Regions from separate parts of the Woeseia sp. D3-10 genome, predicted to be linked through region 1. Evidence: riboswitches for the same ligand, from Rfam matches in the RefSeq annotation. Region 1 holds a riboswitch; each other region holds the start of a gene.
What was found. Region 1 has a riboswitch for cyclic di-GMP ahead of AC0L8N_RS04155 (beta strand repeat-containing protein). Riboswitches for the same ligand answer to the same signal wherever they lie in the genome.

Region 2: linked by a shared signal. The riboswitch ahead of AC0L8N_RS02245 (putative Ig domain-containing protein) and the one ahead of AC0L8N_RS04155 (beta strand repeat-containing protein) in region 1 are both predicted to bind cyclic di-GMP.
Region 3: linked by a shared signal. The riboswitch ahead of AC0L8N_RS04935 (M23 family metallopeptidase) and the one ahead of AC0L8N_RS04155 (beta strand repeat-containing protein) in region 1 are both predicted to bind cyclic di-GMP.
Region 4: linked by a shared signal. The riboswitch ahead of AC0L8N_RS11670 (FAD-binding oxidoreductase) and the one ahead of AC0L8N_RS04155 (beta strand repeat-containing protein) in region 1 are both predicted to bind cyclic di-GMP.

Annotation. Positions count from the first base shown of each region.
Region 1 covers NZ_JBVVTW010000007.1:724,456-731,848, forward strand. The annotation lists gene AC0L8N_RS04150 (NAD(P)/FAD-dependent oxidoreductase) at 1-800, opposite strand, end outside; gene AC0L8N_RS04155 (beta strand repeat-containing protein) at 860-3,685, opposite strand; cyclic di-GMP riboswitch class I at 3,827-3,911, opposite strand; gene AC0L8N_RS04160 (NAD(P)/FAD-dependent oxidoreductase) at 4,238-5,527, shown strand; gene AC0L8N_RS04165 (Na+/H+ antiporter NhaC family protein) at 5,583-6,989, shown strand; gene AC0L8N_RS04170 (sodium:solute symporter family protein) at 7,004-7,393, opposite strand, start outside.
Region 2 covers NZ_JBVVTW010000007.1:322,462-329,854, forward strand. The annotation lists gene AC0L8N_RS02220 (hypothetical protein) at 1-1,297, shown strand, start outside; gene AC0L8N_RS02225 (MFS transporter) at 1,402-2,310, shown strand; tRNA gene AC0L8N_RS02230 (tRNA-Glu) at 2,457-2,532, opposite strand; tRNA gene AC0L8N_RS02235 (tRNA-Ala) at 2,557-2,632, opposite strand; gene gltX (glutamate--tRNA ligase) at 2,706-4,118, opposite strand; cyclic di-GMP riboswitch class I at 4,686-4,769, shown strand; gene AC0L8N_RS02245 (putative Ig domain-containing protein) at 4,932-5,606, shown strand; gene AC0L8N_RS02250 (GDSL-type esterase/lipase family protein) at 5,713-6,417, shown strand; gene AC0L8N_RS02255 (right-handed parallel beta-helix repeat-containing protein) at 6,421-7,393, shown strand, end outside.
Region 3 covers NZ_JBVVTW010000007.1:929,381-936,773, forward strand. The annotation lists gene zapD (cell division protein ZapD) at 1-155, shown strand, start outside; gene mutT (8-oxo-dGTP diphosphatase MutT) at 182-586, opposite strand; gene secA (preprotein translocase subunit SecA) at 596-3,514, opposite strand; gene AC0L8N_RS04935 (M23 family metallopeptidase) at 3,789-4,724, opposite strand; cyclic di-GMP riboswitch class I at 4,844-4,931, opposite strand; gene AC0L8N_RS04940 (DciA family protein) at 5,035-5,343, shown strand; gene lpxC (UDP-3-O-acyl-N-acetylglucosamine deacetylase) at 5,345-6,253, opposite strand; gene ftsZ (cell division protein FtsZ) at 6,670-7,393, opposite strand, start outside.
Region 4 covers NZ_JBVVTW010000007.1:2,540,698-2,548,090, forward strand. The annotation lists gene AC0L8N_RS11660 (efflux RND transporter periplasmic adaptor subunit) at 1-319, opposite strand, end outside; gene AC0L8N_RS11665 (efflux RND transporter periplasmic adaptor subunit) at 350-1,423, opposite strand; gene AC0L8N_RS11670 (FAD-binding oxidoreductase) at 1,638-2,987, opposite strand; cyclic di-GMP riboswitch class I at 3,098-3,180, opposite strand; gene AC0L8N_RS11675 (autotransporter assembly complex protein TamA) at 3,432-5,333, shown strand; gene AC0L8N_RS11680 (translocation/assembly module TamB domain-containing protein) at 5,330-7,393, shown strand, end outside.

The DNA of each region.
Region 1 (7,393 bases):
GGAGCCAGGCCGAAGAAGACCAGTGCGTTTTGCACGGCAACGGTTTGTGCCTCGCCACCTTTGACCTGCACGGTCAGTGAGCTCATCGCGCCATTGTCTTCATCGATCGCGGTGACTTTCGCATTCTCGATAACGTCAACCTGCCCGGCCGCCTGCAACTCACGCAATCGTGCCACTGATGCCGGCATGGCCCGGTACTCGTCGCGACGATGGATCAGCGTGATGTGCCGCGCGACACCTTGCAAAGCCAGCACCCAGTCCAGCGCGGAATCGCCGCCACCAAGAACAGCGATATCGCGATCCTTGTATTGCTGGGGATCCTTGACGCTGTAGTGCAGGGAGATGCCGGCACAGGCTTCCGCGCCCTCAGCACGTAACGCGCGTGGTTGAAACGAGCCGACACCGCCAGCGATCACGACCGCTTTGGCAGCAAATTGTTTACCTTTGCTCGTGGCCAGCAGGAAGCTGCCGTCATCCTGTACCTCAAGCTCGGTCACTTCTTCGCCAAAATGCATGCCGCAGCCAAACGGCTCGATCTGCTTCAGCAGGCTTTGCGTCAGCTCTTCACCGGTACACACAGGGATTGCGGGAATGTCATAGATGGGTTTGTCCGGGTACAGCTCGCTGCACTGCCCGCCCGGTCGCGGAATGGAATCGATGATTTCGGCTTTCAGCCCGAGCAGACCGAGCTCGAAGACCTGAAACAGGCCACACGGGCCTGCGCCAACAATAACTACGTCCGTACTGATCACCCACCGCTCCTGAAACAATCGCGCGAACCGGGTGCCCGCGCCGTGAATTGCAGGGCGGGATGATAAGCCACCAGAGCCGGGCTGTCTCGCCCGGCTCTGGTCGCCTGTCAGGGAATCGTACGACTGACGGGATTCGAGTAGCCGCTTTCCGTGCCGGCCGCGTTGAGCGCCGTGCTGACGAACTCGTAGGTTCCCGGTGCCAGGTTCTCAACGACGTAGGTCGTCAGTCCCGGATTGTCGATGGTCACGGAATTGGTGTAGTTGCCTGAGCTTGTGCCCCAGTAAATACGGTAACCGCTCAGATCAACCAGTGGCGTGCCGTCGGTATTCAGACTCGGCGCAGACCAGGTCAACGTTGCAGAACCCAGCGTAATCGCATTGACGGTAACCGTGAACGGACCAAGCGTGGCGCTGTCTTCGCCGTCGCTTACCGTGATTCGAATGCCAGAATAAACACCAACGTCGGCGGCTGACGGTGTTCCGCTCAGGCTTCCGTTGCTCGTGTTGAAGTTGGCCCAGCCCGGCGCACCGCTGACACTGAACGTCAGGCTGTCGCCGTCGGCATCACTCGCAGTTGGCTGGAAACTAAAGGACGAATCAACAAGCACCGAGGCGGCCGGACTCCCTGAGATTACCGGCGCGTTGTTCTCGGCAACCGCTTCAACCGTGATCGCAAAGCTCGGCAGGCTGACAGTGGCCTCACCATCGCTGACAGAAATCGCGATCCCGGCGTAGTTGCCCGCGTTACCCGCGTTCGGTGTACCCGTCAACGCACCGGTCGACTGGTTAAACGATGCCCAGGACGGGCGTCCGTTGATGCTGAAGGTCAGCGCATCGCCGTCGGCATCGCTGGCTGTCGGCTGGAAGTTATAGCTCGAACCCGCCTGAACGGTCGCAGCCGGAGTACCTGAAATCAGCGGTGCATTGTTCGCAGGCGCTGCTTCCACTGTGATGGTAAAGCCCGGCAGGCTGGCAGTGAACTCGCCGTCGGTTACAGAAATCGTGATCCCGGCGTAGCTACCCGCGTCACCCTCATCCGGTGTACCCGCCAACGCACCCGTCGACGAACTGAACGAAGCCCATGCCGGTCGACCGCTGATGCTGAAGGTCAGTGCATCGCCGTCGGCATCGCTGGCCGTTGGCTGGAAGGTATAGGCCGAGCCGGCTTGCACGGTTGTTGCCGGATTACCGCTGATCTGCGGCGCCCGGTTTGGCACTGTGGCTTCTTCCACGGTGATACTGAATGCGGCGAGACTCGCTGAGGCGGTACCGTCACTGACAGTAATCGTAATACCCGAGTAGATACCTACATCGGAATCCGACGGCGTTCCTGTCAACCGACCGGTTTGTGCATTGAAGCTGGTCCACGCCGGCAGGTTGTTAACGCTGAAGGTCAACGCATCGCCATCGGCGTCGGCGGCATTCGGCGTAAAGTCGTAGGTATTGCCCGCCACCAGGCTGCTGGACGGCGTACCGGATATGGTGGGTGCCGAATTGCTGATGCCTGCTTCGACGGTGATCGTAAATGCGGGCAGACTGCTAACGGCCTCGCCGTCCGATACGCTGATCGAAACGCCTGGCGTACTGCCGATATCGCTTTGAGAAGGCGTTCCACTCAAGCGGCCCGTCGAACTGTCGAAGGTCGCCCAGGTCGGTCGCCCGGAGATTGTAAACGTCAGGGTATCGCCATCACTGTCACTGGCGGTTGGAACGAAGTTGTAGACAGCACCTGCTCCAATCCGCGTCCGCGGCTCGCCACTTATCACTGGCGCCGAATTATCACTCGCGACGTTACCGGTTCTCAGTATCAGATTGAGGGCGTCCAACTCACTTGCCGACGCGCCGGCAACCGCTATCAGGCCGGCGTCGATATCCGCCTGCGCCGTACCCGACAACGCTGCCCGAACCTGTGCGCCATTCATGAGCGGGCGCAATTCGGCTACTTCGTTGCGCAATGTCGCAATAGCTGCTGACGGCTGCATGACTTCCGCAACCATCAAGCCAATTCGCATGGACTCCAACATGCCCGAGGTCAGCGGCAGATCGGCCAGTGCCGGGTTGGGCGTGCCATCAAAAACCTGGTTGATGGCATCCTGAATGCGGCCCATCGCATCGCTGCCGAATACCCTTAACTGGTTACGCCCTGACTCCAGCGACACCTGCGCCAACGCCACTGCAAACACAACGGAAACGCGATTGTCAGTGCGCGAACCACCGCGACCATCAAGCACACCATCAATAAGATCCGAGCCCACACTTGTAACAACTGAATTGCCGTTGGCGGAACGGCCGGTGGCCACTAATGCGTCACGGGTACGACGCACAGCTTCGCCCAGAGTCTCGGAAGCACGAACTATCTCCGCAACGTTTGTTTCGTCGAAAGCTGCTTCCATTGTTGTCGAGTTGCCAAGCGTACTCAGCCCGCTGTTCAGCTTAAGGTGCACAGTCCGCAGCGCGGCGTCCATGTTCGCCGCGTTAACACCACCGCTCATGTCAGTGGCCGCTTCGAAGGCGATCGTAGTAAACGGATTGAGGTTTGCAACGGACGCAGTCGTCGACGAACGGACCATGCTCTTCAAGTCAAAATCCGGGCTCGTCAATGTGACGAGATCGGTACCGCCCAGGCCCAGCAAGGAAAGCGGGTAATCGCTTGCGGCAGTTGTAACTTCCACATCGAAGTCCGCATTGGAGTCGCTCATGACCACACCGAGACTCGTGCCATCGTTCGCGATTACTCGAATCTCTGCGTTGGTTACGGGGCCATCGCCGACACTGCCGCTGATGCGGTGCGAACTCGTAATTTCGCCACTGCTGTTGCCATTGTCCGTGGTTTGATCGACTTCACCGGTCGGCAGACAACCAGTCATAGCAAGCAACGCTGTGATCGCAATTGCGTAGCGTTGAGTGGGTCGCACAAGGTGCTTCGGGTACATTCGTTCGCTCCTGCCAGACTGACAGGCAAACCGAATTATGTTGAAACGCTGGCTCGTGAGAATCACGAGACCGGTAGGTGCGAGGTCTAAACGCCTCTAAAGCTGGATACGCGCCCTTCCGAGCACTGCGCATCGTGTCCTACTGGCAACCCCGCTGTCATAGGTAAAAACCTTTAGACCGGTGGCTTTGCGTCCCAACTTTTCAGTTGGTTTGCCCTTATCAGTGACTGGCTAAATTTAGTTACTGAATTTTAAGAAACAGACTTTACCGACTATTACTTCGTTCTGATGTCGGCCAACCTACCAGAAGACTTTAGAAAAAAAACCTGTCTCAAAATCGCGACGCATGAATTATGTGACAATGCGTTGCCTACGATATGTTTAATAACCGTCGCATTCTGCGGACACATCGCAAACTGTCTGCACAACGTGAAACCGCACTAAGTTCAATAGGAACGGTGGCTTGCAATTGCTTTCAAGAATTCACGAAAACAACGCCAAATCGCCTTTCATCGTGCATTATGCAAAACCACGTTGCGGGATTATTTTTCTATGAATAAAAAATTTCCTGCCTATCAGAGCAGCTGCGGTTGGAATGCGCTGCTCGCTGCGCAATCCGAGGTAACAACCCTCAATGGTGAACTCGAAAGCGATCTCATCATTATAGGCGCCGGCTATACCGGAGTTGCGGCTGCACGGCGTTACGCTGAATTATCACCTTCGTCGAACATCACTTTATTGGATGCCAGTCGAATTGGTGAAGGTAACCCAGGGCGCAACTCAGGGTTTCTGCTCGAAATATCGCTGGCCAATGACGTCGATACCGCAAACATGGATCGCTTGCAGCGCTGCAATGAACTGCTTGGCGAAACGATGCGACAGCTAGCGCGAGATGCCGCGTCCGCAGCAATAGATTGCCAGCTGGAACGCGCCGGGACCTACCGCGCGGCCGCCGGAAAATTGGGCAGCGCTGCCTTACGCAAGTATCGAACATTTCTCGAAACGGCCGGCCTCCCCGTCGAAACTCTGTCGCGAGAACAATTGCAGGAACGCATCGGCACGCGCTTCTACCGCGAGGGACTTTACTCCCCACATTGTTACCTCGTGCAACCGGCCGCGCTGATTCGCTCACTGGTGGCCAAACTTCCCACAACCGTTTCCGTATTCGAGGAATCTCCCGCAATCAAAATTGACGCGATTCGGGATGCCTGGCGTGTAACAACGCCAAACGGCCACGTAACTGCACGCAAGCTATTTCTCGCCAACAATGCGTTCTGCAAATACCTAGGTGTTGGCGCTTCACGAATCACCGCGATGTACACCTACGCCGGACTCACCGCGCCGTTGTCAGATGCTCAACGGGAACATTGTGGCAACGATCTCCAATGGGGCTTGTTGCCGGCTCACCGACTGGGTAGCACGTTGCGCAAGACGTCGGACGGTCGCTTATTGGTAAGAAGTCTTTACGGCTACGAACGCGAATCAGACAACAACCTGGTCGCCACTAAACTTCGCGCCACTCTGTCGCGACGCTATCCCGGGCTGGTCGATGTGCCGTTCGAATCGGTCTGGGCTGGAGCGACCGGCTTCACCTACAACGGGGCGCCGCTATGGGGGCAGCTTAAGCGCGGTTTGTTTGTCTCGGCCGGTTGCAATGGCGGCGGCGTGGTCAAAGGCAGCTTGTTTGGCAAGCTGCTGGCCGACCATGCACTGGGAATGGATATACCGGACATGCCCGCTCTGTTTGGCAATGCGAGCTGGATGCCACCGGAACCGTTACGAGCACTAGGCTTCTCGATTATTGCCGGAATAGAGCGGCGGCGCGCCCGGGACGAAGTGTAAGCAAGGCACTTTTGGTGTAACGTCTTTCGTAATAACAACGTTCCGGGGGGAAGTCGTGGAAGAAACCGTCGCCGTTGGCGCGTGGTCGCTGTTGCCCGCCGCCGTTGCTATCGTTCTTGCCTTCGTTACCCGCAATACCGTTTTCTCACTCGCCGTTGCCTGCCTTGTCGGCGTGTTCATTGCCGGTGAAGGGCTGATGGGCTTCCCCAATCTGCTGAAGAATGCGCTGGGCACCACGGCGTTTTCGTGGATTTTTCTGCTCGAACTATTCATTGGCGTAACAATCGCGTTTTTCCAGCGCACCGGTGCTATCCGAAATTTCTCCGCCTGGGTCGAAAGCTGCAACATGACGCGCGTGCGCGTTCAGCTCGCCGCCTGGGTAATGGGCATGTTTGTATTTTTCAGTGATTACTTCAGTCCGCTGTTCGTCGGCTCAACGATGCGCACCCTGTCCGATCGCTTTAAGATTTCTCGTGAGAAGCTCGCTTACATCGCCGATTCAACGTCCGCTCCGGTCAGTGTCATCGTGCCGATAACCGGATGGGCCGTATTCATTGCCGGCCTGATGATTGGCATGGGACCGATTGCCGACGATGCGGATGCAATGCGGGTCTTCATATACGCCATTCCGTATAACGTCTACGCGATCCTCGCCGTCTTCATGGTGGGCGCAATCGCGGCCCGCATCATTCCCGAGTTCGGCCCTATGAAAGCGGCCGAAGCCCGCGCCGAAAATGAAGGCAAAGTGCTACGGGATGGTGCTCAGCCACTCATGAGTCGTGAGCTGACCGACATCGAACCGTTCGAAGGCATACGCACCAGCCTGTTCTGGAATTTCATTCTGCCGGTCTTGATTGTTATCGGCGTCGGCGTAGGTTCGTTCATCGTGACTAAATCGGCTCTGACAATGGAAGCGTTTCTGCTGTCGTCAGTGGTCGCTGCCACCGTCATGCGGATTCAGGGCGTACCGCTCGCTGACATCATGGAAACAGCGATGAACGGTATCAAGGGAGTGATGCCCGCCATTATTATTCTGGCCTTTGCGTACGCGTTGAATGAGTTGTCGGCAAACCTGCACACCGCAGAATTCATCGTCGCGCAGACGGAAGGCTGGCTGACTCCCGGTTTGTTGCCTGCGCTCACGTTTCTGATCGCCGCCCTCATCGCGTTTTCAACAGGCACATCGTGGGGAACGTTCGCGATCATGATGCCGATTGCCGTTCCACTCGCGTTCACCTTCAGCGGTCAGGAACTGTCGCCGGTCGTCTATGCCACGGTGGCTGCTATCGCTGGTGGCGGTGTATTCGGCGATCATTGCTCACCGCTTTCGGACACGTCCATTCTCGCCTCAACCGGCGCGGCCTCCGATCACATTGACCACATCAAGACCCAAATGCCGTATGCGATGGTCGTTGGCGGCATCAGCGTTGCCGCTTATCTTGTGCTCGGCGCGATGTTTTAACCGCGATTCGGGCTTCAGGTACGGAACAGGTCAATATCTTCATCACGGCTGTGCTGGGTAAGCAGTGACACAATAATCAGGGTCGGCAAACCGACCAGCCAACCCATGTATGACGCTGCAATCTCGAACGGCTCGCCGCCATTCGCGACGACGACGGACTCGTAGATCGCCCACAATACTGCAGATCCCCCGCCAGCCAGCATGCTCCAGAACGCACCTTTTGCCGTCGTGCCACGCCAGAACAACAAACCCAACATCGGGAAGAACAGGCCCGCAGCGCCGAACGTATAGGCGTAAAGAATCAGTTCCAGAACATTCGGCACCAGATAGGCGATGCCGATGGCAAGCACGCCGAGCACCAACGTCGCGGCGCGTGCGACTTTTACCAGTTGCGCACCACTCGC
Region 2 (7,393 bases), 400 kb from region 1:
ACAACTGGAATCGGTCGCCCTTTTTGAACAACGCTTCGTGGTGGGTCATTCCAGCGCTATGGAGTCACCGACTCGAGTGACCCGCCGCTCCAGGCAGGAAGTGGACGCGCGTCGGCAAGCCCAACAAGCCGCACGAGCCGAACAGAGTGCGGAGTTTGTCGTCAGCACTGAAGCAGCTGACGCCGCGCGGCAGGATATCCGTAACTATACGAATGAACATGCCGTACGCGCCGCTCAGTCCTATGCCGAGCAACAGCAAACGCCGGAACAGGTTCAAGTCAATTTATTGCCAGTGGGCCAGCGAGCGAATCAGCACTTACAAACTTATCTGACAGCAGACACCGCGAGACAGGTCGACCGGATATTTGCTGCCCAGCGGGATCGTCAGGCTGTGCAGTTTGCGGCACTGGAAATGCAGGCCTACCCGTCTCGGAAGGCTCAAGCTTCCAACGGCTTAGCTGGTCTGGCTACGCTCAATGCGTACTTCCGGCAACTACAGGGTCGCTACGGCGCGCTCCTTGCGCTGAACGCTTTTGACAAGCTCCGCACTCTGACCGCAAGAGACAGACAATCTCGCCTGCAACAGGCACAACCGCAGTTGCTTGCCCAACTGCATGCCAGCAACACCGTTGCTGGCATGGAAATGTTGATTGCCAATGCTGTATTGGAAGAAGATCAGCAAAGCACGGCTTTCACACCTGTGCGGCTAGCCTTTGCCACAAGACAACGAGAACTGGCCCCGTTCACAGATTATCCCGGTGCCGCGTACTTGAATGCCATTTATGCGGGGGATATGCGAACGGTCGAGACCATAGATAATGAGTATCAGGAACGTTTCAAACAAGCCATGCGGGAAATGGGCGGCGGCGTATTCAATGGCCTGTATGAACTGGCCATTGACCAGATTCGCCTTGTCGAGCCGGCAACCGCGGTATACCTCCTCAACTACCAGAAAAATTCCGCGCGTTGCCTGCGGGCAGATGCCGCCTCATTCACCGTCACGACCACTGTCCCAACGGTAACTACGACAAACCTTCTCGGCGTCGAGATGGCGAGAAGCGAGGGCTATACGATCAATTCCAGCTTCAAGGTTAATAAAGAGTTTGAGGCCACGTTCCGAAAAGTGGGGACGATGAAACCCAACGACTTCCTGGGCTCGATGGTCGATCAGTTTCTCGGCAACGGCGGCATCACGGCGGTAAACCAGGGTGTTCGCAAGATGATGCGAGACCATGCCTGCGACAGCGATGTCATTGAGCGTATGGAAGACAGGATGCGTTCTGTATTCCATCGCTGAACCCGCCAAAACTGCACTACAAAATCACACAACTGATTTGCACTACAGCCTGACCCGCCTAACGGTTGGCGGTAACATGCTGCGAATTTTGAACTGGCCCCCACATGCAAAACATTGGTACTGCCGACGGGTTCCTGGTCGCTTCCAGTGCAGCGGCAATTCTCGAACCCCTGTTCAGCTGGCGAATCCTGTGGATGCTCGGACTACCTACAGGTCTGTTGCTGATCTTTCTTAAGCGTTACATTCCCGAGTCCCCACGCTATCTCACCAGCAAGGGCCTGAACCAGCAGGCGCGAAACGTCTTGCAGCGATTCTGTGGTGACCATGAACACGACGTTTCTGCAGTCGTAGCCGAACCCCTTCCGGACTCGGACACCGGCAATTGGCGCGAACTTTGGTGTGCGCCCTACTACGGCATCACGTTGGGGTTGGTGGCAACCGGACTTGCCTGGGGATTGGTGAATTTCGGTTTCCTGCTGTGGCTGCCAACCAGCTTACGGGCAACCGGGTTGGAGGAGCAGGCGAATGCGATCATTGCCCAATCCGCGCTCGTCGCCCTGCCGGGCGTATTGCTGGTAGTTTGGCTCTATCACTTCTGGAGCAGTATTCGCTCACTGGTGCTTTTTATAGTGTTCACGGTCGTCTCGCTCTGGATGGTATGTCTGGCACGCGGTTCCGTCGACGAGTCGACGACGCTGCTGAGCGCTGCGATCGCCCTTTTGCTGGTGAGTGCGAGCGGCGTCATCGCCATGCTCATCCCGTACGCATCGGAAATTTTTCCGGTCCACTTGCGCGGTACCGGGGCCGGCATTGTTGCGGCCAGCTCCAAGACAGGCGGTATTCTAGGTGCGTTGCTCGGTGTTGCCGGGTTGTTTGACAACCTGATGCTGGCGGCAATGATCATCACCGGTACCATGGCCGGCTCGGCCTGGCTGCTGGCCCGTCACGGCATCGACACCCGTCGCCTGAAGCTCGAAGACATCCACGGCGCCATCCTGCGCCGCGGTGCTTGAACCATGTCACTTTTTGCCAGGTGCGTGGCCAACCGCAGCTAACAGGCGACTCATCCCGGGAGGTGGGATCGGGCGTGATGCGACTCGACGCAACCGTATCAATCGAGAAATAAAAGAACCGTACAAGACGGGCCTTTTTGTTTGTATGGCGTCCCCAAGGGGATTCGAACCCCTGTTACCGCCGTGAAAGGGCGGTGTCCTAGGCCTCTAGACGATGGGGACTCAGGACTTGTTTCCGTAAGGATTTGGTGGAGCTAGGCGGGATCGAACCGCCGACCTCTTGCATGCCATGCAAGCGCTCTCCCAGCTGAGCTATAGCCCCACGGAGGCCGGGACTTTACGTAGCCATGCCTGCGCTGTCAAGGCGGAACCGAAATTCCCTGAGCGTATTGCTATCAACTGGCTGCAGCTCTCTCGCGAATCATTTCGAGTGCTGCATCCAGACGCTGCAAACTACGCTCCCGGCCGATTAATTCCAGCGTGATATCGATAGGCGGAGAAACGCCATTGCCAGTCACCGCAACACGCAGCGGCTGACCCAGTTTCCCCATATTGAGATCAAACGCCGCAGCAGCGGCTTCAATCGTCTCCATGAGCCCGCTTGCCCGCCACTCTGGCAATGCCGCCAATCGTTCGCGCACATCCAGCAAAGGCTCCAGCACAACCGGCCGAAGGTTTTTCTTTGCCGCTTTAGGATCAATCTCGTCAAAGTCGTTGTAGAGGTACTGGCAACTCTCGGCCAGGTCCACCAGTGTCTCGGCGCGTTCGCGGTAGGCGTCTGCAACTGCCGACGGCTCAGGCCCTGAGTCAACAGCCAACCCCGCCCGTTCAAGAAACGGCCGCAGCAGCTCGCCGAGCTCTTCAGCCGGCATCGCCTTGATGTGCTGCTGATTGAGCCAACGCAGCTTTTCCGGATTGAAGGCGGAGGCCGATTGATTGACGTCGGCGATATCGAACAATGCAATCATCTCGTCGACCGAGAAAATTTCCTGATCCGCGTGTGACCAACCCAGCCGGACCAGATAGTTGAGCAACGCGGCAGGCAAATACCCTTGCTGCTGATAGTCACGTATATCGACAGCGCCGTGCCGCTTGGACAGCTTGGCCCCGTCAGGTCCCAATATCATCGGCAGGTGCGCGAAACTCGGCGGAGAGACCCCCAATGCGGCAAACATGTTCATTTGCCGCGGCGTGTTGTTGAGATGATCGTCCCCTCGAATGACGTGCGAAACACCCATGTCGGAATCATCGACAACCACTGTGAAGTTGTAGGTCGGCGCACCATCAGAGCGACAAATAATCAGGTCGTCGAGCTCGCGGTTACTGAATACCACATCACCGCGAACAAGGTCTGCCACCAGCACATCGCCGTCCGCCGGATTACGGAAACGCACAACCGGCTTCACCCCATCAACAGGCACAGCGCCATCACGACAACGACCGTCGTAACGCGTTTTCACGCCAGCGGCCATTTGCTCCTCGCGGAGAGCGGCCAGGCGCTCCCGGCTGCAATAGCAATGGTAGGCCTTACCCTCGTCCAGCCATTGGGCAATCACCTCGCCATACCGGTCGAAACGTCGGGTCTGGTAGACGGGCTGCTGATCCGAGGTAATGCCGAGCCACGACAGTCCTTCGAAAATGGCGGTGACGTTCTCGTCCGTCGAGCGCTCGCGATCAGTGTCCTCAATCCTTACGAGGTATTCTCCGCCGGTGTGGCGCGCGTACAGCCAGCAAAAAAGCGCAGTGCGAATACTGCCAAGGTGGAGGACTCCAGTTGGGCTCGGAGCGAAACGGGTACGAACGGTCATTTCAGGGTCTGTTCCTGCCTGAGAAAAAGGCTGGCAATAGTAGCAGAAAGCCGGTTCAGCCCGGCGACGACCATAAGGTTCGCCGCATGATTCCCGCGATACTGGTCTACCGTCCTTTCGCGCAATCAAAGACTTTGCGCAGAATTTTCAAGCACTTCGGACCTGTCGCTGAACGGCGACGAAACAAAACCGCTGGAATGCTGGGGACTTAGCTGCTGTTACCTAGAAAAGACCTTAAACGGCGTCAGAGAATTGCGACAGAAAATTCGCAAATTGCTAGGATGCGACGCCATAGGGCGAGATCAATTTAGACGTAACTGCTCTGATTCTAAACACATTAGTATTTTTTGGCACAGTACTTGCTCTAATAAAGCTGAAGCCCGGTGTTACGGGGTATTGAGTGCATGCACTTCCTGCCCCGCCGAATATTCGTGCTGCCCTTATATCAGCAGCTAGAGACGATTCGGTCATGTGACATAAGCGGTCTGTGAACTTAAAGCATGATGGACTTCAAAGTTTACAGGTACGGGCCTTGCCTGCAGTCAGTCCAGTGCTATAACTTGGCTGTACTGTAAATGGCAAACCTGTCGAAAGACAGGGACGCAAAGCTTCCGGTCTACGGGTTTTACCTATGACAGCGGGGTTGCCAGAGTCCGAAGTGCGATCGCACTCCCGGACGCTATCTAACGGCACCTGCCAGATTAGCCCCTGACTACCGGAATTCGTGAACCACGGTTGCTCGAACGTTCGCAAGGTTGCATTACCAAAGCACCTGCACCTGCTGACGCTCAAGACATCGAACGAGGTACGGTAATGAAACTAGTTTTGTCCAAGTCGATCGGCACTTTTGCCATCCTGTCGCTGCTGCTGACCTTGAGCGGCTGCCTGACAGCGGGTGGAGAAGTCGATAACGGCGACGGCAACTCGCCGCCCCCCGGTCAGGACGGCAACTCGGCTCCGGTCATTTCCGGCAGCCCTGCATCCGCCATTACGATCGGGCAGACCTACACATTTACACCGAACGCCACCGACCCGGACGGGGACCCGCTGACGTTCTCGATCGAAAACCTTCCAAACTGGGCAACCTTCAACACCACCAATGGACAATTAACAGGGCAACCGCTGCTCGGCAATGAAGGTTCGTACAACAACATAACGATCAGCGTGTCCGATGGTACGGCGACCGTGGTACTTCGCCAGTTCTCGATTGCGGTTACGCAGTCCGGGCTTGGCTCTGTAACGTTGTCACTGGCTGCACCGTCGGTAAATACCGACGGTACACCGTTTACCGATCACGCCGCATTCAAGATCTACTACGGCATGACCCGTGGCCAGTATCCGAATGACGTTTATGTCGACAATCCGGGGCTTTCGTCCTATCAAGTCGAGAATCTGGCTCCCGGCACTTATTACTTTGTCGCTACGGCGGTCAATCAATATGGCATTGAAAGCAGCTTCTCGAACGACGTCATGCGTGTCGTAAATTAAACCTGCGCCGATTTTTCAGGTCAGAAGCATCAACACGCTATGAAACAATGGCACTGAAGATCAACAGACCCGTACCCGAAACCGAACGACAGTGGCAAACCAGACAATGCGATTACACGTCCGATTCCTATTTTTGACGACACTTTTTTTATCAGCGACGGTTGGAGCTCAACAGGACCCAATGACAGGCAACAATGCTCCAGCGGTAATACTGGGAGCCTCGTACGCAGCAGAATGGCCAATCGAGCGGCTGGCTGGTCACAAAGTGGTTAATCGAGGAATAGGCGGTAACGAGTCCTTTGACATGCAAGAGCGATTCAGCCAGGACGTAGTCGCGCTTGACCCTGCCAAGGTCTTAATCTGGGGCTTTATTAACGACATCTTTCGCGCAGAACCCGGAAAGATGGCAGAAACGAAACAACGCATCCAGAGAGGTTACCAATCGATGGTTGCCGCTGCAGAAAAGGAAGGAATTGAAGTAATTCTTGCAACAGAGGTGTCCATTCGCGGCAAAGCGGGCTTTACGAATTGGGCGGCCAGCGTTGTAGGCGACATTCTTGGCAAGACCAGTTATCAAAGCATGATTAATGGGCACGTGAACGAGGTCAACATCTGGCTGAAAGATTTTGCCCGCTCCAAAGGCATAACGGTTCTCGACTTTGAATCGCTCCTCGCGGACTCGGACGGAACACGAAAGAGCGAGTTTGCTGTCGAAGACGGCAGTCACCTTACGGCAGCGGCATACGCAGCCATGAGCAAGTACACACAAGATGCATTACAAGCCGGACAGACGGCTAACGAGGTTAAATAGGAAATGACTACTCGGATATGGACCCGCAAACACGGGGATACAGGACGTATCAAACGCCGCAGCGGCCACGCATTTGCACTGTTTGTTGCAATGATGCTGGGAGCAACCGGCATTCATTCCAAGGAACTCTATGTCGATGGAGCTAATGGCGACGACAGTGTGAGTTACGCACAAAATAGTGCCAACAGTCCTTGGTCGACACTTGGCCGTGCCATGTGGGGAAGCACAAATATTAATAGCCCCAACTCCGGACAAGCCGCGCAAGCGGGTGACACCGTTATAGTTCGAGCTGGCGTCTACTCGACTACGCAGGGCACCGGCGAGCGCTACGAGCCGATCTACAATCCAGTAAATGATGGCCGGCCAGGCGACCCGATTACTATTCGAGCAGAGGGCGTAGTTAGCCTGCAATCGAATACGAATACAATTGGCGAACCGATCATCGGTACTTTGAACCGCCAATACATCGTTTGGGACGGCTTCTATATTGATGAAATCAATGTAGACACCAAAGCAGATACCGGCCCGGTCGTCGTCTGGGGTTCGAGCAACATTACGATTCAGAATCTTACAGTGCGTGGCAAAACAGTTAGCTGGGGCGACAATCACAGCGCCATTCGAATTGAATATTCGACGGACTCGCTGATTCGCAGCAACCACCTGTTTGAGAATCGCGGTGCGTCAAACCAATACAATGGCTCTGCAATCATTCTATATGATTCGAGCGGTATCACCATGGAGCACAATGAGATTCATGACTCTCAGGGCGGCATATTTATCAAAGGCTCTTATGGCGCAACTGCGAACCACAGAATCACCGTTCGCTACAACCTGCTCTATAACCTGGGTGTTGGCATCACTCACGGTATTATCAACGACGCCGGCACAGCGTTCGGTGCTCGCACCTACCAGAACATCGTTCACAACTCCGGCTCTGGTATCGTGTTTATCGGCTATAACGGCTCCAGCCCCGCCA
Region 3 (7,393 bases), 200 kb from region 1:
TGCTGCGGGTAACGCTGCCGTTGAACAGCCCCCTGTTTCCGGAAATCAGTGGCAGCCAGCACCGCTTTACGGTGCGCTTTCTCGAATGGTCAGCGATTGGCTCACGGGCCGTGCAGACCGGGCACGACGTTAACTTTCATATCAGCATTTGCTGAGCGGCCTACACGGCTGATTTTTGCCGTTACCGTTTCCGGGCAAGCAATGCTTCAAGTACTGGCCCGTCTGCGGGCAATAATTCCGCGGCGGAAATATCGGCTGGCAAGCGCCACTCCATAGCCTGGCCGTCGCAAGCCCGTGGCTCGCGCTGCCAGTCATGAACAAGAAAAAATTCGAGCTCTACGCTGCGATCAGCGTACTCGTGCAGCAAGTGCATGAAGTGTTCGGACTCCCCCACTTCAATATCAAGCTCTTCACGCAGCTCACGAACCATGGCGTCCGAGGGTGTTTCACCGCTATGAATCTTCCCACCCGGAAATTCCCATAAGCCGGCAAACGGCGAATCACCCATCCGCTCAGTGATCAGCACGCGACCAGCGTCATCAATCAGCACACCGGCCGCAACGTGCAAGCGTCGCGTTGCAGTCACCTCAATCGATCAGCTCAAGCGGCCGTGGCATTGCTTGAACTTCTTGCCTGAACCACAAGGACAAGGCTCGTTACGACCAACCTTACGATCTTCACGGACGAATGGGGCTGACGACTCGGCCATCGGGCGTTGTAGCGGACCATCACCCTGACGTGCAGCGGCCGGCGCTTGCGGCGCCGACTGGCCCAACGTCGGCGCTTCAGCATGCTTGAATTCCATCGCCTGCGCTGCCCGGCGTTGCTCTTCCATGCGCTGAATATCTTCTTCGCTCTGGATCCGCACACGCGACAAAATCGTCGTTGTGTCGTGTTTGATCTGATCCAGCATTGCGCCGAACATTTCGAACGCTTCGCGCTTGTATTCCTGCTTCGGGTTTTTCTGCGCATAACCACGCAGGTGTATACCCTGGCGCAGGTAATCCATTGCGGCGAGATGTTCTTTCCAATGGTAGTCAAGTTGTTTCAACATGACTTCTTTCTCGACGCTGCGCATCAACTCGGAGCCGATGCTGTTTTCTTTCTCGAGATAGGCTTTCTGCAATTCCTCAACGACACGCTCGCGAATAGCTTCTTCGTTGAGCTTAGGATCATCGCGAACCCACTGTGAGACATTCACGCGAGCCATAAAATCGTGCTCGATAGCCTGGGTCAGGCCATCGGTATCCCACTGATCTTCAAGGCTGCCCGGCGGAATGTACTGTGCCACGACGTCTTCGACGACTTCGTCACGAATTGCCTTGACCGAATCCCCGATCTCGTCGGCCGCCATAAGTTCGCTGCGCTGGTGGTAGACAACCTTGCGCTGATCATTGGCTACGTCATCGTACTCGAGCAAATTCTTACGGATATCGAAGTTGTGCGCTTCGACCTTGCGTTGCGCCTTTTCGATTTGACGCGACAGAATCTTACTTTCGATCGCTTCGCCTTCGCGCATGCCTGCTCGAGACAATAACGCTTTGGTTCGATTCGGATCACCGAAGATGCGCATCAGGTTGTCTTCCATCGACAAATAGAAGCGACTGGAACCTGGATCGCCCTGGCGACCGGAACGGCCGCGCAACTGGTTATCAATACGTCGGGACTCGTGGCGCTCTGTACCGATGATATGCAGGCCACCCGCGTCGAGTACGATTTTCTGGCGCGCATCCCATTCGACTTTTACCGCTTCTTTGTCCGCAGCCTCGCCCGCATCGGCGTATGCCGCTTCGAGATTGCCGCCGAGCACGATATCGGTACCGCGACCGGCCATGTTCGTCGCGATCGTAATCGCACCCGGCCGACCGGCCTGCTGTACAACCGTCGCTTCGCGCTCGTGCTGTTTCGCATTCAACACTTCGTGCTGGACGTTCTGCTTTTTCAATAACGACGACAAGTACTCGGACGTTTCAATCGAGGTAGTACCGACTAACACCGGCTGCTGACGTTCGCGGCAGTCGATAATGTCTTCGATGATCGCTTCAAATTTGTCTTTCTGGGTCAGGTAGACAAGGTCTGCGTGGTCCTTGCGTACCATTGGCCGGTGCGTCGGAATAACGATGACTTCGAGCCCATAAATTGTTTGAAATTCAAAGGCTTCCGTATCCGCCGTGCCGGTCATGCCGGACAGGCTGTTATACAGCCGGAAGTAATTCTGAAAGGTGATTGAGGCAACCGTCTGGTTCTCTTGCTTGACGGCAACGCCTTCCTTCGCTTCGATCGCCTGGTGCAAACCGTCCGACCAGCGTCGCCCCGGCATGGTGCGACCGGTGAACTCGTCAACAATAACTATCTCGCCGTCATTGACGATGTATTCGACGTCTTTATTGAACATGACGTGAGCGCGCAGCGCAGCATTCAGGTGGTGCAGGAGACGAATATTGCCCGCATCGTAAAGACTGGCGCCTTCTTCAAGAAGCCCGGCCTGGGACATCAGCTGTTCAACGTACTGATGTCCATCTTCTGTGACGTGCACCTGCTTGGCTTTCTCATCGGTCGTGTAGTGGCCGCGTATCGCCAAACGGCAAAGCGGAATCTTGCCACTTTCGACCAATACAACATCCGCATCCTTCGACTCGGCCAGATCAATTGCAGCTGAGAGCGACATGACTTCTTCACCATCTTCAGATTTCAGAAGCTTGCCGTGTTCGTCCTTCAGCTTGATGGACTTTGCGTCGATGTTGAAATTGTTTGAGTCCGCCGTGTCCTCGTGCAGCCGCAGTTTCGGAATCAGCTTGTTGATCTTCTGGTACAGGTCCGTGTTTTCTTCGGTCGGGCCGGAGATGATCAGCGGCGTTCGCGCTTCGTCAATCAGGATCGAGTCGACCTCATCGACAATCGCAAAATTGAGCGGCCGCTGGACCTTATCGTCTGCGGAGAACGCGAGATTGTCGCGCAGGTAGTCGAACCCTAGTTCATTATTCGTCGCGTAAGTGATGTCGGCGTTGTAAGACTCTGCTTTTTGTTGATGGGTCTGCCCGCTACGGGTGACGCCGACCGTCAATCCCAGGAATTCGTACACTGGACGCATCCAGTCCGCATCACGTTGCGCGAGGTACTCATTGACCGTGACGATGTGCACGCCTTTACCGCTCAGAGCGTTCAGGTAAGCCGGCAAAGTAGCGACCAACGTCTTGCCTTCGCCAGTTCGCATCTCCGCAATGTTGCCCTGATGCAGAACCATGCCGCCGATTAGTTGCACATCAAAAGGGCGCATGCCCAGCGTTCGCCAGGCCGCTTCCCGCGCTACCGCGAATGCTTCTGGCAGCAGCTGGTCGAGTGTTGCCCCGTCCGCAAGGCGTTTCTTGAATTCTTCTGTCTTCGCAGCCAAGGCACCGTCATCCAGCGCTTTGACCCCCTCTTCCAAGTCGTTAATGCGTTTTACGACCTTGTACATCTGCCGTAACAGACGTTGATTTCGGCTACCAAAAAATCGAGTAAGAAAATTTGCCACTGAGGGCTCCTGCAAGAGGGTATTCAGCCGGAGGCGCTGCCGCCACGGCCACACACAAAGACCGGTATTTTACGTACTGACTGGAAATTTGCACCACGGATTACTCTGACTCAGACAAATTGCCGAACCGGGGTTCCGGCAACTACCGTCCAGAGCATCTGTTGTTATTGATTCAAGAAGGGGTTATGAGGCCAGAGGAGAAAATTCCAAGGGCCGTAAGGCTCAGCTGTCACACTTGGCATCGAGGACCTGTAAATGCCCGGAATACGGTGACTTACTCGGCGGAGCCCTTGCGAATGAACGACACGGGATTAACCCGTTGGCCGCGGTGCAGAACCTCAAAGTGCAAATTCGGCCCCGTTGCCCGACCGGTCTCGCCCATTAGAGCTACGGTCTGGCCTTTGCGGACTTCTTCACCCACAGCGACGAGGTTTTCCAAATTGTGCGCGTAGCGGGTCGCGTAGCCATTGCCGTGATTAATTTCAACTAACTGCCCATAGCCGTATCGTTTTGACGACCAGGTCACGACGCCGTCCGCAACCGCGACAATTTCCGCGCCTTCCTTGCCGGCGAAATCAACGCCGCGATGATTCGCCGTCTTGCCCGTGAACGGATCAGTACGGCGACCAAAATAGGAAGACATCCAGCCGGACTTGACCGGCATGCCATGCGGATAGACGCGGTCGTTCAGGTTCTGATTAAGTATCACCGACTCCAGAACGCCAAGCTGCGCCTCCCGGTTGTCGAGCTGCATAGCCAGGCCCTGCATGGCGGTCAATACTTCAGGTACCGCGACAGACGAACCGATGGAATCAGGTTCTTCGGGGCCGCCGAGGGCGGGGATGGCATCAAAATCAAATTCACCGTCGTCCAGGTCCGCCATTTCGGTCAGGCGGCGGCCGAGCGCATCCAGCCGGATCACGCGCGCATTCATCTGCCCAATGCGCAGCGCCAAAGCGTTCAGCGTATCTTCGGTTTCCTGCCGGGTTGTCAGAATGGCATCGCGTTGCAATTCAAGCTCGGCATTCAGAACAGCGGTGGTTTCCAGACTTACGCCGGAACCGTTCTGTACTGAGTAAAAATAGCCGCCAAGAAAAGCCGCTCCACAAAAACCACCAATTATCAGCGCTGCAAACAGCCCCGCGGTTGGGCCGGACAGGCTGATCTGTCGAGGTTTGCCAAACCCCTTGCCAAATATCACTACATTCATTAACTACGCCCCGGATGCGTATAGTCATAGGTACTTGCACTAACGAAACCACCGCAATCATGGCCCGGCTGCCAGTCGTGGCGCCGCGTCGTTTTTGTCAGCCTATGGTCGATGGTCACTTCGGTAGCCCCGCTGTCCTAGGACGAAGCGTCCCTTAGATCGGTGGTTTTGCGTCCCCGGCTTTCGGCGGGTATGCCCTTATCAAGGCGGTCAATATGCATAATGACGCTTTTCATTACAAGATCGCACGGCCAGAATGTCGAACCCGGTCACTTCTGGTCCGTTGAAAACGCCTAGCGCGTCACACTTCATGACTATTATTCGCCTCGATAAGCTGCTGAACTCATCGTCCTCTGGACGCCTCGACAAAATTATCCGTCGTGCGCGCCAGAATCAGGACCTCACGGACCTCATTAAATCGAGCCTGGACAAAGACTTAGCTGAAGTCGTGATATCAACCACCGTCCAGAAGGACGAACTGGTCGTGGTTGCCGCCAGCTCTGCGTGGGCGGCACGGCTGCGTTTCGAGACGGATGCGCTGTTGCGGGCCGCGCGCGCGCACGTGCCGGAAGTTGCGCGCTGTCAGGTTCGGGTGGCCCGACAGGAGTCGGGCACCTGACTCAGGCGTAGGCCGGAGTCGCGTAGGAGATAGGCGCTTTGGCCGCATCCTCGTAAGTGACCTCTTCCCAGGCCGTCGTATCAGCGAGCATGGCCCGCATCAGCTTGTTGTTCAGGTCGTGGCCCGACTTGTGCGCGGAGAATTCACCGATGACCGTGCGACCGAGCAGATAAATATCGCCAATCGCGTCCAGAATTTTGTGAATAACGAACTCATTCGCGTAACGCAGGCCGTCCTCGTTCAGGATGCGGTAGTCATCGAGCACGATAGCGTTGTCCATGCTGCCGCCGAGCGTCAGGTTTCGTTCGCGCAATGTTTCAACATCGCGCAGAAAGCAAAACGTGCGGGCCCGGCTGACTTCTTTTAAAAACGACGACGAGGAAAAATCGATCGAAGCGTGCTGACTGAGTTTATTGAAGACGGGGTGATTGAAGTCGATACCAAAATTGACTTTGAAGCCATTGAACGGCGTCAATTGCGCCCACTTGTCGCCTTCTTCAATGCGAATCTTGCGCTTGATGCGAACAAAGCGCTTCGCCGCGTTTTGCTCTTCAATACCGGCGGATTGCAGCAGGAATACAAACGGCGCCGCACTGCCATCCATGATGGGAACTTCCGGTGCCGACAAATCCACGTACACATTGTCGATGCCCAGACCCGCCAGTGCCGACATCAGGTGCTCAACGGTCGCGACTTTGACATCGCCTTTGACCAGGGTTGTGCCGAGCATGGTCTCGCCAACCAGCTTGGGATCTGCGGGAATATCCACCGGTTCGTCGAGGTCGACACGTCGAAAGGTAATGCCCGTGTTTTCCGCGGCCGGGCGCAAGGTCATGTAAACCTTCTCACCGGTATGCAGGCCCACGCCGGTGGCCCGAATGGCCGTTTTCAAAGTTCGTTGTCGCAACATTGCCACAAATTCTCGCTAAGCTGTCCGCGGCCGGTCCGTATCCATGTCGATCTCGAACGTCCGCTGGTTGTATGGGCTGCGTTGCAACCGTGGCTGCGGGCAGCAGAACACCGACTGGGTCAATTAGCCGGAAATGTCGTTCCCGTGTGGTTCATGTTGTAGAAACACCACTTATATTTCAATGGCTTACAGCCATTCTCTCATTCAAATTGGGCGAAAGATTAGCACACCGTCCATCAAGTTCAAGCCATTCACTCCGGTCGGCTACTCACAATCCAGCAAACAGGCTGCATCCGACTCCGAATATTGAACGTTGTTCCCCGTCAAAAGTGGCCGGCCCGATCATTCGGGCCGGCCACAGCGGAGGCACTGGCTCGTGCAGAGTGAGTGACACGAGCTTTATTGCGGCGACAGCTCTAGTCTGCCTGACGCCGTAAAAATGCCGGAATATCCAGCAAGTCGTCTTGCAATCCAGGCTCTTCCAGGCCATCACCTACCGCACGCTTGCGCTGTACGGTCGGCTTGTCCAGCGTGTGGTAGTTCGGCTCCGAAGACGGCGCCGGTGCCGGTGCCGGGGTCGGCGCGTCGTAACTGCGACGCACAACCCGCATTGGCGTATTTGCTTGCGCCATCTGCTTGCCGAGCCCGGTAGCTACAACCGTTACCCGAATCCGATCTCCCATGTCCGGGTCGATAACCGTGCCTACCACGACCGTCGCATCGTCCGATGCGAATTCCTTGATCGTGTTGCCCACTTCCTGGAATTCACCGATAGACAAATCCATTCCAGCAGTGACGTTAACCAAAATGCCGTTCGCACCGGCCAGATTAATGTCCTCAAGCAGCGGACTGGAAACCGCCATCTCAGCGGCTTCCCGTGCACGATCTTCGCCTGATGACGAACCCGAACCCATCATGGCCATGCCCATCTCCGCCATGACTGTCCGAACATCGGCAAAGTCGACGTTGATCAGACCGGGTCGCGTTATCAATTCGGCGATACCCTGCACAGCACCTTGCAGCACTTCATTTGCAGACCGGAACGCATCCAGCAAGGTCGTCTCGCCACCCAGTACCGACAACAACTTCTCGTTCGGAATGGTGATCAATGAATCAACGTACTTGCCGAGTTCGGCGATA
Region 4 (7,393 bases), 1.8 Mb from region 1:
GAGCTTGTGTCTGCACCAGCCGCAGTCGGTCGCCGTCGAGCCTTGCCAGTAATTGGCCGGCCGTGACGTCGTCACCTTCCTCAACCAGTATCTCCCGAACTTCTCCGCCGACTTTGGCGATGACCGTTGCTTCGGCCAGCGCTTCAATCGCGGCAGTACCAGAGTACGTCGAAACAATGTCACCCCGACTTGGATACGCGGCCTCGACCGGAATAGCCGGCTGCGGCTCGTTCTCGCTGGCGGTTTCTGAGTCTGATTCTGGCTGGCACGCGGCCAGCAGCAGTGCCAGCAGAAGTCCTGAAGCCCGGTTGGCTGTCATCTCGTAACGCTCCCTCATTATTGTTATTTGCTAACGGCCCTGGTGGGCAACCGCAGAATCCATCGCAATGACGGCTGTTCCGTCGCGAACGCCCGCTGAGCCGTTGCTGATGACGACTTCACCAGCGGTGATGCCTTTGACTATCTGTACCAGTCCGCGATCCCTGACACCGGGAACGATTTCGCGCCGTTCCGCCAATCCGTTCTTGATTACATAGACGACGTGCATACCGTCTTCTTCTATGACGGCACTTTCAGGCAGGGCAACGGCATCCGCATGCTCTTCATAGCGGACACTGATTCTCGCGAACATGCCTGGTGCGAGTTCACCGTTGGTATTGTCCACGTAGGAAGTGACACGGAAGGTGCCATCACTACGGTCAACCACCGGGCTGATTCGATCAATCATCGCTGCGTATTCCCGACTTCCGGCGGCCTTCACCTGCAAGGTCAGCGGCAGTTCTACCTGGAAGTGTCGAAGCTCGTTTTGCGGCACACGAATGGTGGCCACCAGTTGCGTCGTGTCGCTGATGCGGAATGCAAGATCACCGGGCTTGAGGTACTGCCCGAGTTTTATGTCCCGGCTGCTGATGATCCCGTTGATGGGGGCACGGATTTCCGTGTAGCTGTAATTCAGCCGGTCCAGCTCCAGGGCGGCGGCCAACGCTTCAACGTCGTACTGCAGGCTGTCAAAAGACGCGGCGCTGATGAGGCCGTGCTCGTGCAGACGCTGCTGGCGGCGAAGCTCGGTACGGCGCAAAGTGAATTCGGCACCTGACTGCTCGACCTGCAGGGCCAGACGCTGGCCGTCGAGCCTTGCCAGTAACTGGCCTTGCACAACGCGGTCGCCTTCTTCGACCAACAGCTCGATTACCTCGCCGCTGACCCTTGCCGGCACGGCGGCGTCGCCGTCGGCACCCAATGTTGAGGTTGCTTGATAAGTGGCATATAAATCAGTGATATACGCACTTACGCCGCTCACCGGCAGTGGCGCTGTGGCGGTCTCGGCACTGGCCAGGCGAGCCTCACCCACACCACAGGCGGTTACCAGCGAAACGCAAACCGTTAGCAACGCTAAACGCACAAATGCTGATCTGGGAGGCATTGGATTGTCCTTGGTATGTTGGTGTTATAGTTGAGTATAACACTAAGTTCCGGAGGCGCAATGCCCAAGTCAACGCGTAAGACAGGACGTTCGCCACTGTCAATCAGATGCGCGGGAAGGCTGTTTGGATTGGAGCGGTCGGCGGGTGCGGCGTTCGGGCGCGCGAGTGCGGCCCGAGCCAGGCAGGCGTTGGCGTTGCCAGCCTCAGTTCACGCTAGAGAAAATACTGAGACAGAAACGGATTCATCATTCGGTTCTCCGGGTCCAGCCGACGGCGGATTTTTCGGAAAAACTCGATACGCTCACCGAAGATCTGCCGTGAGTGATCCTGAGAAAGGCTGCGGGACTGGTTAAACAACGGTATGCCGCCCCAGTGCTGGGCAAACTCGGCGAAGTCGATGGCAAAATCCTCCCAGCCGGCAGACTGCGTGGAAATAGCGCGCAACGCGATCATGGGTTCATCAAACATCGGCGACAGCAACGCCGATGAGTCGCGGTTCAAGCGAAAGCCCATTGTCGGCATATCGCAACGAAAGCCGTTCTCTTTATGTATGCGCTGACAGAAGTCCCGATAGGCCTGAACGACAATGGCGAAATCGTTGGCGGGAAACAGCCAGGTTGAGTAATTCATTTTTTGAGCATGGGCGATGCTTGCTTGCATGGTTGAGTTGCTGCCGTGTTCAACCAATCGGTTGTTGACCAGACCCTGAGTGATGCTGCTGATCTCGTCGATCAAACGGTAACGAACGCCGTTGACCGGCACGAGGTGCCGGAGGGATTTGAAGACGTGTGGCAACACCGTGCTTTCTCCCCAGTCCTTGATTCGCCACGGCAACCGTCCGCCGTCGGCGCTGCCGCTGTCGTGCCGGCGCAAGTCGAGATAGACCCGGTCACGGAAAGGCATCAGATAAAAGCGCACACCGGCCGGACTCCGGGCAATTTTGTCTGAAATAGCAGCGAATTCGCTGATCGTGCAGCGGCGGTGGCTGGCCGTGAACGGTCGCACCGGTCGCACTCGCAAGGTCAGTTCGTAGAGTACACCCAGCATGCCGTAGCTTAGCCGCAAGGCACTGAGCAAATTATTCTTGCTGGCATCAACTTCAAGTGGTGCGCCGCTAGGGGTGAGTAATCTTGCGCTGCAAAGTTGAGACGCGAACAGACTGCCTTCACCGCTCATGGCAGGACCAATACAGCCACTGGCGACGGCGCCGCCAACCGTTCGGTCCATCAGGTCGTGACAACCTTCCAGTTCGAGACCCTGGGACGCAAGCTCGGAGGCAAGGTCCCGTATGCGGACGCCGGGTTCAACAGTAACTGTGAAATTGTTGAGATTGACCTCACGAATCGCATTCAATGCGGTCAGATCAATCACTGTCCCTGCCGTCGTTGAATTGCAATCGGTAGACGCGCTGCCGGCACCGGCAGGCCGGAACGGTGGCAGGAAGTTGGCGCTGGGCGCGAAACAGCGAAACAACTCGCGTTCATCCTGAGGTTGAAACGTGCATGGCTTGGCCGTACCGCGCACGCGGAATGCACCTGATTGCCTGAGTATGTTTGCGCCCATCTCCCACTCCCTGCGGCACACGGAAAATGTCGGCAATTGGCGAGAGTCGCGAAGTTGTTCAACCGGCGGGAAGGGTCGGCGGCTGCCGCAGGCGCAAGACGCCTGAAACTGCTGGCAACCCCGCTGTCGTAGGTATCCCCTTAGACCGGTGGCTTTGCGACCCTGACTTTCGACAGGTGTGCCTTTATCAATTGATGGATGATCGTGGCACGGCCTCAGGGGCCTGTCAATTTGCCAGTCCGCACTTAGCTGTATGATGTTAAATCGCTTATGCACGGTAGGCTGGCCAGGTGAAGCCGAAACGGCATGTTCAGTCATTTGCCACCTGCGCAGCCGCCGATTTGCGGTATTGCTGTCGAAACTACATGCAGCCCGGATTTGTCCTATTACAATGCACGGCCCCTTGATCATGGTTAAGACATAGTGCGGTTACTCAGTTCACGAATGCGGCAGCGCCTGGCCTGGCTGTGCCTTGGTATTTCGCTCACACAGCCGGCCCTCGCCAACGAGCTGAATTATGTGGTGACCGGTATTTCAGATCCGTTGCTGAGCAATGTGCGGTTGCACCTCGAACGTTTTGGCTTTACCGGCAACAGCCGCGTGTCGGCCGGCCGCTTCGATGAGCTCAGCGAAGAAGCCCGAGAGCGGGTACGCGATGCGCTAAAACCGTACGGCTACTACCAGCCAGAAATAACGGCCACATTGGTTCCGGTCGATGGCGAGAACTGGCGCATGCGTGTGCAAGTCCGTCCCGGCGAACCGATGCGCATTGCCGTTGCCAATATTGAGCTCAAGGGCGACGGCGCTGACAATGCCGAGCTGCGCAACTGGAAGCGCAACTGGCCATTGCCCGCTGGTGCCGTGCTGAATCAACCCCGGTGGGAAGAACAGAAAAAGTCGCTGCTGATCGCAGCCGAAACTCAGGGCTACCTGCAGGCGCGTTTTACCGAGCAAAAAATTTCGGTGGACCTTGCAGCGAACGAAGCTCGTCTCGACCTTGTTATGGACAGTGGTCCTCAGGTGTTATTCGGTGACGTCATTTTTGAACAGGACATACTGAAGCCCTGGGTGCTCGAGAATGTGGCGCGCTTTGATTCGGGCACACCTTACAATGCGGAGCTGCTGGAGCAGTTTCGACTCGACTTGTGGCGTACTGGTTATTTCACTGACATTGAAGTGCGCGAAGAACGAATGTTCGAGCAATCACCGCCGGTGGTCAATCTGCACACCAAGCTTGAAGGCGATACAAAGAATACCTATCAGGGTTCTCTCGGCTATGGCACCGACACCGGAATTCGATTGCAGGGTTTGTGGAGCCGGCATCGTCTTTCTACCAAAGGTGATCGGATAGACGTCGGTACCGGCTATCGGGAAATTGATGACGAGTTTTCTATTCGTGCCGATTACCGCATCCCTCGCCGAACCGCACAACGTCAATACTGGGTAGCGAGCTCCTCGTTGCGCTACGACAACCAGGATCTGGAATTCAAGCGGCAGCAAAATGACGAAGATTTCGTGACGCTTGCCAATGGCCAGGTCCAGGATCTGAATGCCCGCTTTGGGCGGCTCCATGTGCGCGACCGCAAACAGGGCTTCCAGCAAATACTGGAAACTGTCTATGTGGAGCTCATCCGCGAATCATTCGATTACCGTCCGGGTACAGATTCTGCACCGGATATCATCGCGTTTGCGGACGATCCGCGATTCAGCGGTTTGTTCCGCAATACGGTCAGTACCCTGGCCGTTGGTATTGAGTGGGATTGGCCGGCGGTGCGCGGCAAAGCCTTTGAGACGGAGGGCCATCGCGAGCGTGCATGGTTGTTTACCGGCAACGAAGCGTGGGGCTCAGAGCGGGACTTCACCCAGTTCTACATTTCCAGCCGCCGCAGCTATTTGTACGGTGATCGCTGGAAGGTCTTACTGCGCGCGGAGCTCGGTTACAGCGATGCCGATGTGCGCGACATCACCGGCACCGTCGACGGCGAACCGTTTGCGCTATCGGTAACCCAATTGCCGGATCGATACCGCTTCAAAGCGGGCGGCAGCAGCAGCGTGCGGGGCTACGGGTTTGAGGAACTCAGCAACAACGACATTGGCTCGAATAACGTCGTCTCTGCCAGTGCCGAGATTGAGATGAAGGTTGCGTCCGCCTGGTCGGTTGCCGCATTCGCTGATATCGGGAACGCTTTTAACGACTGGGATGAGGCAGAACTACGCAAGGGCGTGGGCTTTGGGGTGCGTTGGTACTCAATTGCCGGGGCGGTAAGGGTCGATTTCGCCCGCGCACTGGATACGGAAGGCCGACCCTGGCGTATTCATTTCACCATGGGATCGCCGTTACTGTGATCAGACGTGGTGGTCGTTATTTGCTGATACTGCTGATCGGCACGGCTGTTGTCGCCGTTGCCGCGGTCGTTTGGTTGCTGCGTACAGAATCGGGCGCAGCGTGGATTTGGGCGCGCGCGACAACGGCCGTACCCGAACAACTGTCTGCAGAGTCGTTGCGCGGTACGGTCAGCGGCGGCCTCCACTTCCGGAACCTGAATTTTCAGCAGCCGGGTACGGAGCTTGTCGTCGAACAACTGACACTGGCTGTAAATCCTGATTTTTTTCCAATCGGTCTGACGGTGGAGAGCCTGCAGGCCAGTGGGCTTGAGCTGCGCTTGTCAGCAACCGCGAGTGAGCCGGAGCCGGCAACAGAACCCGCTGCCACTGTGCGGCAAATTCTCAGCGCCATGCGTTTGCCGCTGCCGGTAAGTGTTAACCAGCTGACCGTAAGCGATATCGACATCGTAATGCCGGATGCCAGCGAGCTGCACCTGGATCAGTTGCAGCTTGTCGGGCGGCTGCACAATGAGCTGCACATCGAGCAGTTCTCCGTTTCATCGATGCTGGGCGAGGCAAGTGCCTCTGGTGCGTTGGGTCTGGCAGAACCGTTCCCGCTGAACGCGTCACTGGCGGCGCGTACTGAGCTCGATGTCGGTACGGCAAACAAGGAACCGGTTGCGCTTGTCTTGGGTCTCGACGGTAGTCTGAGTCGCTTTACACTGGACCTCAGTTCGCCAACCCATGACGTCGTGGTCAATGGAACAATTAGCGATGCCGACAGCGAACCGGGCTTTGATTTGGTCGCCGCTGCCAGCGGATTGCAGTGGCCGGTGAACGGCGAACAGACGGTTGTTTCGCTGCAAGAGTTGACCACCAAGCTAAGCGGTAGCATGCGAGATTACGGTATTGAGCTTGATGTTGCGCTGACCGCTGAATCAACAGGGCCCGTCACCGCAACCGGCACGCTGCGAGGAGATATGAGCGAGCTGCAGGTCGAGCAGTTGGTTCTGCACTCCGCCGACATCGATGCCGCGCTCAATGGAACAGTGCGTTGGGTGGATCAATTCAGCGCAGCAGCAACAATAGAGTTGCAACGCCTTAACCCAAGCCGTTGGATAAGTGACTGGCCAGAGCAGCAGTTGTTAACGGGCTCAGCCGATGCCGCGTTGTCAGGGGCGCGGCTGGAGGTTGCGAGCCTGCAGCTGCAGCAGTCGGAAGGGTCGGCCGCTGTTCGCGCACAAGGCGTGCTCGATCTGGATGGTGGCATCGTCGACATGAACCTCGGTTGGTCTGACCTGCAATGGCCATTGGCACCGTCAGTAGCTGATATCGACAGTCGCAGCGCTGAGTTGATCGTGCGTGGCACACCGGAGAACTGGACCTTGTCCGGCGATATCGCCGTCAGTGGCCGCGACATTCCGGAAGGTAGTTTTACCTTGGCGGGTAACGGCACTCGTGAAGATCTGGCGCTGGTCATTGATGACAGTCAGGTGTTGGGCGGCAATGTAACCGGCGAACTGGCTTACGGCTGGGTAGGCGTGAATGCATTTTCCGCGAAACTCGATGCGCGTAGTTTGCGGACGACAGCGTTCATGCCGGACTACCCGGGCCAAATCAGCAGCCGGTTTACAGCGAACGGCCAGATCAGACCATTCGCGCTTGATCTCGACATTGATGACCTGTCTGGCGTGTTGCGAAGTCAGGCGTTCTCGGCAGCCGGCCGTGTCAATGTTGACGGTGATCAGGTGAGCACTGAACAGTTGCGTGTGCAGTCCGGCGAGTCTTCGCTGCTGTTGGACGGTGACTGGCGATCAACCGGGGGTTTGCAGTTCGTCGTTGATATTGAGTCGCTAGCCGATTTCCTGCCGGAGGCAGCGGGCAGTTTGCGCGGCGAAGGCAATTTGCGAGCGTCTACCGGTTTGCCGCTACTGAGTGTCGAACTTCTTGGAGAGGATTTGCGCTGGCAGCAGTTTCTTGTCGAGAAGCTTGAGGCACGCAACGAGGTAGGTCCTGACGGCGCGCCGCTGGGCTTAACCGTCATGGCGCAGAACGTGGCGCGCGGCGAGCAGCTCATCGAA